DNA from 2 places in the Micromonospora sp. NPDC047467 genome. Region 2 is predicted to be linked to the other one. Evidence: riboswitches for the same ligand, from Rfam matches in the RefSeq annotation. Region 2 holds a riboswitch; the other holds the start of a gene.
What was found. Region 2 has a riboswitch for cyclic di-AMP ahead of ABZ780_RS27705 (C39 family peptidase). Riboswitches for the same ligand answer to the same signal wherever they lie in the genome.
Positions count from the first base shown of each region.

Region 1: linked by a shared signal. The riboswitch ahead of ABZ780_RS21925 (transglycosylase family protein) and the one ahead of ABZ780_RS27705 (C39 family peptidase) in region 2 are both predicted to bind cyclic di-AMP.

Region 1 covers NZ_JBEYTO010000007.1:403,838-408,640, forward strand. The annotation lists gene ABZ780_RS21910 (VOC family protein) at 1-348, shown strand, start outside; gene dinB (DNA polymerase IV) at 406-1,593, shown strand; gene ABZ780_RS21920 (hypothetical protein) at 1,720-2,070, shown strand; gene ABZ780_RS21925 (transglycosylase family protein) at 2,160-2,822, opposite strand; cyclic di-AMP (ydaO/yuaA leader) riboswitch at 2,824-2,996, opposite strand; gene htpG (molecular chaperone HtpG) at 3,216-4,803, opposite strand, start outside.
Region 2 covers NZ_JBEYTO010000012.1:75,574-80,376, reverse strand. The annotation lists partial or broken gene ABZ780_RS27725 (glycosyltransferase) at 1-38, opposite strand, end outside; gene ABZ780_RS27720 (acyltransferase) at 268-1,494, shown strand; gene ABZ780_RS27715 (hypothetical protein) at 1,588-1,995, shown strand; gene ABZ780_RS27710 (hypothetical protein) at 2,150-2,911, shown strand; cyclic di-AMP (ydaO/yuaA leader) riboswitch at 3,198-3,339, shown strand; gene ABZ780_RS27705 (C39 family peptidase) at 3,585-4,421, shown strand; gene ABZ780_RS27700 (alpha/beta hydrolase) at 4,546-4,803, shown strand, end outside.

The sequences.
Region 1 (4,803 bases), on a different contig from region 2:
GGCCCGCCCGGAGACTTCGCGTCATGGGAGCAGGCGCTGGAGGCGATGGGAGTGCCCCCGGAGAACCGTAACGACGCCTCGGCGGTGGTCGATCCCGACGGCTCGGGGCCGCGTCTGTTCTTCCAACGGGTTCCGGAGCACAAGCAGGTGAAGAACCGCGTCCACATCGACGTGCGGGCTGCTCCCGGGCTTGAGGGTGACGAGCGGATGGGGGCCCTGGAGGCGGAGGCCGAGCGACTCGTCTCGCACGGCGCCACACGGCTCAGTCGCCACGAACCCGCTCCCCCGCTGGGCGCCGGCCACATCATCATGGCCGACCCCGAGGGCAACGAATTCTGCCTCGACTGACCGGGCGTTCGCCCAGCTCACTGCCATGACGGCCGGACGCCATGCGAACATATGTACGTGTCACCCGGGGCCAGCATCCTGCACGCCGACCTGGACGCCTTCTACGCGTCCGTCGAGCAGCGTGACGACCCACGCCTGCGCGGGCGGCCGGTGATCGTCGGCGGCGGCGTGGTGCTCGCGGCCAGCTACGAGGCGAAGGCACGGGGCGTCCGCAGCGCGATGGGCGGCCAGCAGGCGCGTCGTCTGTGCCCGGACGCGATAGTGGTGCCGCCCCGGATGTCGGCGTACACGCGGGCCAGCCGGGCGGTGTTCGAGATCTTCCGGCAGACCACACCGCTGGTCGAGGGGCTCTCCATCGACGAGGCGTTCCTCGATGTGGGCGGCCTGCGCCGGCTGGCCGGGGCGCCGGCCGACATCGCCGAGCGGCTGCGCCGGGAGGTCCGCGACCAGGTCCACCTGCCGATCACGGTGGGTGTGGCCCGGACGAAGTTCCTGGCGAAGGTGGCCAGCGGGGTGGCGAAGCCGGACGGGCTGCTGGTCGTCGCGCCGGACGCCGAGTTGGCGTTCCTGCACCCGCTGCCGGTGGAACGGCTCTGGGGCGTCGGCCCGGTCACCGCCGCCAAGTTGCGCGAGCGGCGGATCCGTACCGTCGGGGAGGTGGCCCGCCTCGGCGAGGCGGCGCTGGTGTCCCTGCTCGGCGCGGGCGCCGGCCGGCACCTGCACGCCCTGGCCCACAATCGCGACCCGCGGGCGGTGCAGGTCGGCCGACGGCGCGGCTCGATGGGCGCGCAGCACGCGTTGAGTCGTACCCCGCACGCGCCCGCGGAGTTGGACGCCATCCTGGCGGGCCTGGTGGACCGGGTCACCCGGCGGATGCGGGCGGCCGGTCGATCCGGGCGCACGGTGATGCTGCGGCTGCGCTTCGGTGACTACACCCGGGCCACCCGCTCGCACACCCTGGGCAAGGCGACCGCGGACACGACACCCCTGCTGGCCGCCGCGCGGGCGCTGCTGCGGACGGCGCTGCCGGAGGTCGGCCGGCGGGGCGTCACGCTGATCGGCGTGTCGGTGGGCAACCTCGACGACAACCCTGTTCAACCGGAGCTGCCGTTCGACGCCACCCCCGGAGCCGACCTGGACGCCGCGGTCGACGCGGTCCGTGACCGGTTCGGGTCGACGGCGCTCACCCGCGCGGTGCTGCTCGGCCGGGACCCGGGCGTCGAGATGCCGCGGCTGCCAGATTGACCGGTCCGCGTGCTTTTCCACCTGCTCAAGCTGCGATCGGAGACACATCACAGCAGGTCGGCGGTTTAGCCAGCGGCTGACAGGTGACCCTTGGGGGGTACAGCCTGACAAGGGGGGACCCACACGATGTCCGACGACACCAGCAACCGACCGAGCCGTCGCACCGAACGCCCGCACGACGTGACCGACCCTCTGCTCTGGCAGTTGGCGGTGGATGTGCTCAGCGCCCACGAGCCGGACGACGAGGGTCTCTGCCGCAACCTCCAGTGCGCCGGGCAGTCCTGGCCGTGCGCGGCCCGCAACGGCGCCGAGCAGTCGCTGCGCCTGTCCCGTAGCAACCACGACTCGGCCGAGGCTCCCATCGACGGCGGCGCGGACCGTCCCGGGGAGACCGCCGTGCCCGCCCCCCGCTGGGGCTGGAACGCCGGCCCGGCGGCGTCGCAGCGAGGGCCGAAGGCGTCCGTCTCGGCGGCGTGACGGCGGCCCGCACGGGCATCCGGGCTGACAGCACGACACACACGAACGCTCGGCCGGTGACCCGGCCGAGCGTTCGTGTGTGTCAACCGTCAGAGGCTGAGCCGCTGACCCGGGAAGATCAGACCCGGGTCGGCACCGACCAGCTGCCGATTGCGCTCGTACAGGGCCTGCCAGCCGCCGGCCTGCCGGTGGCTCTGCGCGATCTCGGACAGCGTGTCGCCCGGCTTCACCACGTACGTGTCGCCACTGGCCGCCGGGGTGGTGCGCTCGTGGTTGCGGGTCGCCGGCTGCTCGCCGCGCGACGACCGCTCCTTTGGCTTGGTGGTCTTGTCGGACTTCGACGACTTCGAGGTGGACTTCGTCGACTTCGTGGCGGAGCCGCTCGACGAGCCGCCCTTCTTGCCGCAGGTCGGCCACGCGCCGATGCCCTGCCCCTTGAGCACCTTCTCGGCGATGGCGATCTGCTCGCCGCGGCTGGCCAGGTCGGCGCGGGCGGCGTACTTCTTGCCGCCGTAACCGGCCCAGGTGCTCTGCGCGAACTGCAGACCGCCGTAGTAGCCGTTACCGGTGTTGATCTTCCAGTTGCCACCGGACTCGCACTTGGCGATCGCGTCCCAGTTGACCGCGGCCTGCGCCGGGGCCGCCGGCCCGAAGAGCGCGACGGCGCCGGTGACCGCGCCGACGGCCAGGGTGCCGACGGCGAGGCGGCGGGTGGTGACCCGTCGATGACGGGGGGTGTAGACAGACGTCATGGTGAGCTTCCTCCACGCCGGCGAGGTGAGCTGTCGGGTTCGGGCCGAGGAGCCCGGCCGCGCGGTGGCGGCTTCACCCCGAGGTGACGATGCACCGAGGAACGTTGGGTCCCCCGCTCCTGCCCGGGTGACTGGGTTCCGACGACCGGGGGCAGGATTTGGCGTTGCCGGCCGTGGTGTCCGCTGTGGCGAACCCGACCGACGTTAGGCACGGTCGATGACGATCGCCCAACCGCTGTGAAGTTCTTCACCGGGCCACGCTGAGCGGCCCGCTCAGCGGTTGCGAACCCCGCTGACCTGTGAAGTGACCACGATGGACCGTTTCCGATCAGGTCGACTGAAGCGGCCGGCGGCGCCCGACTGTTCGGGCGGCCGCCGGCCGGGGAAAACGGTCTACAGGGTACGGGCCAGCCGATCGGCGAGCGTCCGGGTGAAGCGGGCCGGGTCGGCCAGGTCGCCGCCCTCGGCGAGCACCGCCAGGCCGTACAGCAGCTCGGCGGTTTCGGTGAGGGTTTCGGCGGAATCGCCCTGCTCGTGGGCCTTACGGAGCGCGGCGACCAGAGGATGACCGGGATTGATCTCCAGGATGCGCTTCGTCGATGGGATCTCGTGCCCCATCGCCCGGTACATCTTCTCCAGGGTCGGCGTGAGGTCGTGCGCGTCACCCACCACACAGGCCGGTGAGGTGGTGAGCCGCGACGACAGGCGGACCTCCCGGACGCTGTCGGCCAGGGTGGTGCCCAGCCAGTCCACCAGCGCCGCGAACTCCTGCCGCTGCTGCTCGCGCTCGGCCTCGGCCTGCTGCTTCTCCTCGTCGGTGTCCAGGTCGACCTCACCCTTGGCGATCGACCGCAACGGCCGGCCGTCGTACGCGCCGACCCGCTCGACCCACACCTCGTCGACCTGATCGGTGAGCAGCAGCACCTCGTGGCCCTTGGCCCGGAACGCCTCCAGGTGCGGGGAGTTCTCGATGGTGGCCCGGGAGTCGCCGGTGGCGTACCAGATGTCGCTCTGGCCGTCCTTCATCCGGGACACGTAACCGGCCAGGTCGGTGGGCTCCGCCGGGTCGTGGGTGGAGGCCACCGACAGGATGTCCAGCAGGGTGTCGCGGTTGTCGGTGTCGTCGATCAGGCCTTCCTTGACCACCGCGCCGAACTCGGTCCAGAAGGTCCGGTAGCGCTCGGCGTGGTTGGCCTTGAGGTCCTTGACCGCGGCGAGGACCTTCTTCACCAGGCGGCGGCGGACGATCTGGATCTGCCGGTCCTGCTGGAGGATCTCCCGGGAGATGTTCAGCGACAGGTCGTGCGCGTCGACCACACCCTTGACGAAGCGCAGGTAGGTCGGGACGAGCGCCTCGCAGTCGTCCATGATGAACACGCGCTTGACGTAGAGCTGGACGCCTCGGCGGCCCTGCGGGGAGAACAGGTCCAGTGGGGCGTGGCTGGGCAGGAACAGCAGCGCCTCGTACTCGAAGGTGCCCTCGCCCTTCATGTGCACGACCTCGAGCGGGTCGGCCCAGTCGTGGCTGACGTGCTTGTAGAACTCGTTGTACTCGGCGGCGTCGACCTCGTCGCGGGGCCGCGCCCAGAGCGCCTTCATCGAGTTGAGGGTCTGCACCTCGCTGGTGGCGTCCGCGCCGTCGGCGCCGGGGCGCTCGACGGTCATCCGGATCGGCCAGGCGATGAAGTCGGAGTATCGCTTGACGATCTCCCGGATGGTCCACTCGGCGGTGTAGTCGTGCAGGTTGTCCTCGGTGTCGGCCGGCTTGAGGTGCAGCGTCACCGTGGTGCCCTGCGGCGCCTCGTCGACCGTCTCGATCGAGTACGTCCCCTCGCCGGTGGACTCCCAGCGGGTGCCGCCGGTCTCGCCGGCCTTGCGGGTCAGCAGGGTGACCCGGTCGGCGACCATGAACGCGGCGTAGAAGCCGACGCCGAACTGCCCGATCAGGTCCTGCGAGGCGCGAGCGTCGGCGGACTCCCGC
Region 2 (4,803 bases):
ATGCTCAGCAGCGGTGCGTGCGTCGGCTCATTGACCACGTCGCCACCTTTGACGACGAGAGTGGCCAGTCCCGGAACCTGACGTGGCTGTGGAAGGTGAAATTCCTGAACTCCGGCGAAGCGGAAGGTTAACAACGGCCGCCCGGTTCACCCGGGAGTGACCCGGTAAGGTGCCCCGGTGCGGCCCTTCCGGGCCGTCGCGTCGTTTGACGCGCCCCGGGGAGGAGACATACGTGCTGGTGACCCTGCGGAGCGTCGGGACCCCGGCATGACGAGCACCGCTGACGCCTCGGCGGTTGCGCCCGCACCCGCCGTGGCGCGGCTTCCCTCGCTGACCGGGCTGCGGTGGATCGCCGCGCTGCTGGTGTTCGGCTTCCATGCAGGCACCATGCGGATCATCGCCGAGCCGGACTACAAGGCAGTGGTCGACGGGGTGTTCGCCCTCGGCCTGTCGGGGGTGCAGTTCTTCTTCATCCTCAGTGGCTTCGTGCTGGTCTGGTCGGCCCGCCCGGGCGACTCGCGGCGAACCTTCTGGCGGCGGCGGGTCGCCAAGATCTATCCGAACCACCTGGTGCTGTGGGCGGCGGCGCTGCTGGTCGCCTGGTGGTTCGCCGATCCGGTGCTGCCGGCGGCGGCCCTGGAGAACCTGCTGCTGTTGCAGGCCTGGGACCCCCGGCCGGGCTGGTTCTACAGCATCAACACGGTGAGCTGGTCGCTCTCCTGCGAGTTCTTCTTCTACCTCTGCCTGCCGCTGGCGCTGCCACTGCTGCGCCGGGCCCGTCCGTCGACGCTCTGGGTGCTGGTCGTCGCGCTGCCGCTGGTGATCCTCGCGCTCTGGCCGGCGCAGCAGTTGGTGCCGGAGGTCAGTCGGTGGTGGTTCACCCAGATCTTCCCGCCGGTGCGGTCGCTGGAGTTCTGGCTGGGTGCGGTGGCGGCCGAGTTGATGCGCCGGGGGCTGTGGCGTGGTCCCGGCCTGACGACGGCCACCGTCATCTTCGTGGCGACCTGGGTGGCCGCCTCGCAGTGGATCCGCGCCGAACTGTGGACCACCCTGCTCGCGGTCGCGTACCTGCTGGTGATCACCGCCGCCGCGGACGCGGATGTGCGGTCCCGGCGTTCGCCGTGGCGGTCCCGCCCGCTGGTCTGGCTCGGCGAGGTCTCCTTCGCCTTCTACCTGGTGCATGTGCTGGTGATGACGAGCGTGCTGCGCTGGAGCGGGGACTGGGGGACCGGCTTCCGTGGCTGGCGTGGCCCGGCGGTGGTGCTCGGGTTCCTGGTGGTGAGCCTGGTTCTTGCCGGGTTGCTGCACCGCTTCGTCGAGACGCCGCTGATGCGCCGGCTCGCGCCGCGCCGCGCGGCCCGACCGGCGGCCGTCCCCCGGCAACGGACCGGCGACGCCGAGGCCGCTGGCAGTGAGGCCGTTGGCGGCGAGGCCCGTGGCAGCGGAGGCACCGACAAGCCCGACGAGCGATCGACGTACGCCGACTCGCGCTGACGGGGTCCATCCTGGTCGGACGCGGTCGGCGCGGCGTGGGTCGACACGCCCGGTGCCGATGCGCCCGATCGGGGCCGGCGGTAGCGTGGGACCGTGCTTCCGGTCGCCCTCACCTGTCCCCTGTGGTGGGTGGCGCGTTGGGCGACACGGGTGCTGACCGGCCTCGCCGTCGTCGCCGCCCTCGCGCTGGGCGCGGGCACCTCACCGGGTGCGCCGTCGACGGCGGCCGCCGGGGCGTCGACGGTCGCCGTCGGGTCGGCCGTGTCGTCGTACCGGCCCGCCTCGGTGGTCGGCGTCGGGCACCCGGCCTCCGCCGCCGAGATCACGGCCGACGAGGCCGGCTCGGTGCGCGCGACCGACCCCCAGCCGGCACCGCCCGGCGGCGAGGGTGCCCTGCCCGCCGCCGCGGTCGGGCTGCTGCCGGTGGGCCCGGCCGCCGACCGGTTGCCCCGCGCCGACGACCCGGCCAGCGCGGGTCCTCGCGCCCCACCCGGGCGCTGAGCCCTCGGGACGCCCGTCCCGAGCCCTGCGGGACGCCCGTCCCGCCACCGCACCTGTCGACACACCGCTCCGCACCCCGCCAACCCGTGGCCCGCCCTGGCCCGGACGGTCGTGCGGCTTCCCATCGCAACGCTCTCTTGCCGAGGTGCCGACCATGGAGACCGTCGTCTTCTACCAGTTCCTGACCGAGGTGCCGCAGGCCGCCGCCATCTGGTCGGCCCTGCTCCTGCTGGCGCTGACCGTGCTCGCCGTCCTGGTCGCCCGTCCCGAGCGGGACACCCCGGCGGTCGACCCGGCGCCCACCGCCCGGGAGTTGGCCGCCGCCGAGGCCGCAGACCTGCGCCGGTACGCCGAGGAGGTGGCCGTCGCCGCGGCCGGCGCGGCGCAGACCGCCCGCCGTCGGCGCGCCGACTGGCTGACCGCTCAGGAGCAGGTGGAGCAGGCCTGGATCAGGTACGACGAGGCGGACGCCGCCGCCCGTCGGTTCGCGGGCGCCGGGGCGCTGCCCACCCCGCGTACGCCCCGCACGCCCACCGAGTACGCGGCCCGGGAGCGCTACCTGCACCAGGCGGCGATGGCGGCGCACTGGCGGGGAGACCTGGCCATGCGGCAGCTCAGCGACGTGTTCGGCCACCGGCACGGTTGGGATCCGCGCCGGCACCCGGTGGAGCAGGAGGCGCTGCTCCACCGGGCGATCCGCAACGCGAGGCGGGCCGACTACGAGGTCGCCGCCGCGCGGGAACGGTTGGCGTGGCGCGACGCCGAGTTGGCCGCGTCCTCGGCGCGTGCCCTGGCCGACGAGGCGTACGCGGCGGCGGCTCGGCTGCGGCCGACCCGGGCGATGCCCCGCCGAACCGTGCGGGTGGCGGCCCTTCCGGCTGCTGCGGCGCGCTGGCGTCCGGCCCGGGTGGGCTGAACGCCCCGAATATTCGGTGAGCCCGGTCACACCTTCCGGAAACCGGGCGGCTGACGCGTTCGGCCGGATTGTTCGCGCGGATGTGTCGGCATTGTCGACGACCTGTCCGCTTGTCGACCTGAGGTGCCGCCGTAACCGCTCGTCCCATCGAGTCACGTCAGTGGCAATACGCCCAGAAATTGTCGCGCCGCCTGAGGTTTACGCAGCTGAACCAGGCTTGGCAGGGTTCAGGCCGGCCAGTAGTGTCGTCCCGTCCGGTGCGGTAATCGATCGCAAGTGGCGACGCCGCGCTGACCCGCTCAATCGTGATCAACGAACCGGGGACCCACCAGTAAGTCCGGGGTGAATCCGCGAGCCACGGCCCGCGGTAGGGCGATCTTCCCGCCCGAATCCGTCAGCTAACCCGGTAGGCGGTGTCGGAAGGAGTTCCATCCTCATGCAGCACCCCTGCACCCCTCGGCCATTCCTCCGCCTTCACGGCGTAGCGGTACCCGCGCTTGTCCGTCTCGTGACGGTGAGCTGACCCCCCCCGGGTCACCGCCTTTCCCGCCCGGCCGTGCCGGGCGTTCCCCTGAGCGGTTCACCATCCGCGGACCACGGTCCGCGCGCTGGCGCCTGCCCGAATATCGGGCTGCCCCGGTGTGCCGCTCTCCCCCCGAACCGTGGAGGAACCGTGAAGCACACCCTGCAGCGTCAGCTGCGTCGTCTCGCCACCGAACGTCCGTACCAGATCGCCGCCGCCTCCGTCGCGGCCCTCGCCATCGCGACCACCACCGGCACCCTGGTTGCCGGCGGCGATGACGCCCCGGCCAGCCAGCACACCGCGACAACGGTCGCCGAGATGCGCAGCGACACCGCCGCCTCCCGCAGCGAGGCCCGCGTCGCGTCCCCCTCGGCCAGCGCCGCCCCGAGCACTGCCGCCCCGTCCGCCAGCGCCGCGTCGCCCGCCGCCAAGGCCAGCAGCGACCCGGACGTGACCGTCAAGAAGGCGGCACCGAAGCCACCCGCCACCAAGGTGCTCGACTACGACTACCAGGTGCAGAACACGTACTACAACTGCGGCCCGGCGGCGACCCGCAACGCCCTCAGCGCCGCCGGCATCAACCGCACCCAGAATCAGCTGGGCGCCGAGCTGGGCACCACCGAGATGGGCACCAACTCGGCCCTGGACACCACCCGGGTGCTCAACGCCGAGGTCAAGGGCTCTCCGTACCAGACCCGGATGTTCGCCGGCTCGCCCAGCCCGGCCCAGATGGACCGCCTCCAGGCTGATGTCGTCACCGCGATCACCGACGGTCGCGGCGTGGTGGCCAACGTGGCCGGGGACGCCGTCGACACCAACGGCGGCTGGCACTCCTACGGCGGCGGGCACTACGTCGCGGTGGTGGGCTACAAGGACGACGGCCGTACCGTCCGGATCGCCGACTCGGCCGACGCGGCAAACGCCGAGTACTGGATGACCACGATCGACCTGGCCAACTGGATCGCCACCCGGGGCTACTCCGCCTGACCCAGGTGGAGTCCGAAGACGCCGCGGGCGCCGACCCCCACGAGGGGCCGGCGCCCGCGGCGTCTTCGTCGATGCCGGGGCGACGGCTCTCGTCGCGGGCTGCGAACCGTGGGAGACTGCGGCCGTGGTGGATGAATCGGGTGGTCACGCCGACCGTAGGCCGGTCCTGCTTCTGCTGCACGGCATGGGGGCGACAGGTGACGTCTGGCTGCCCTGGGCTCCACTGTTGGAGCAGCACTGGCCCGGGCGGTGGCTGGCACCCGACCTCGCCGGCCATGGCTGGTCGGCCCCGCTGCCGTCGTACTCCTTCAGCGGTTTCGCCCAGCGGGTCGCCCAGGCTCTGGCGCCCGGCGACCGCATCGTGGTGCTCGGGCACTCGCTG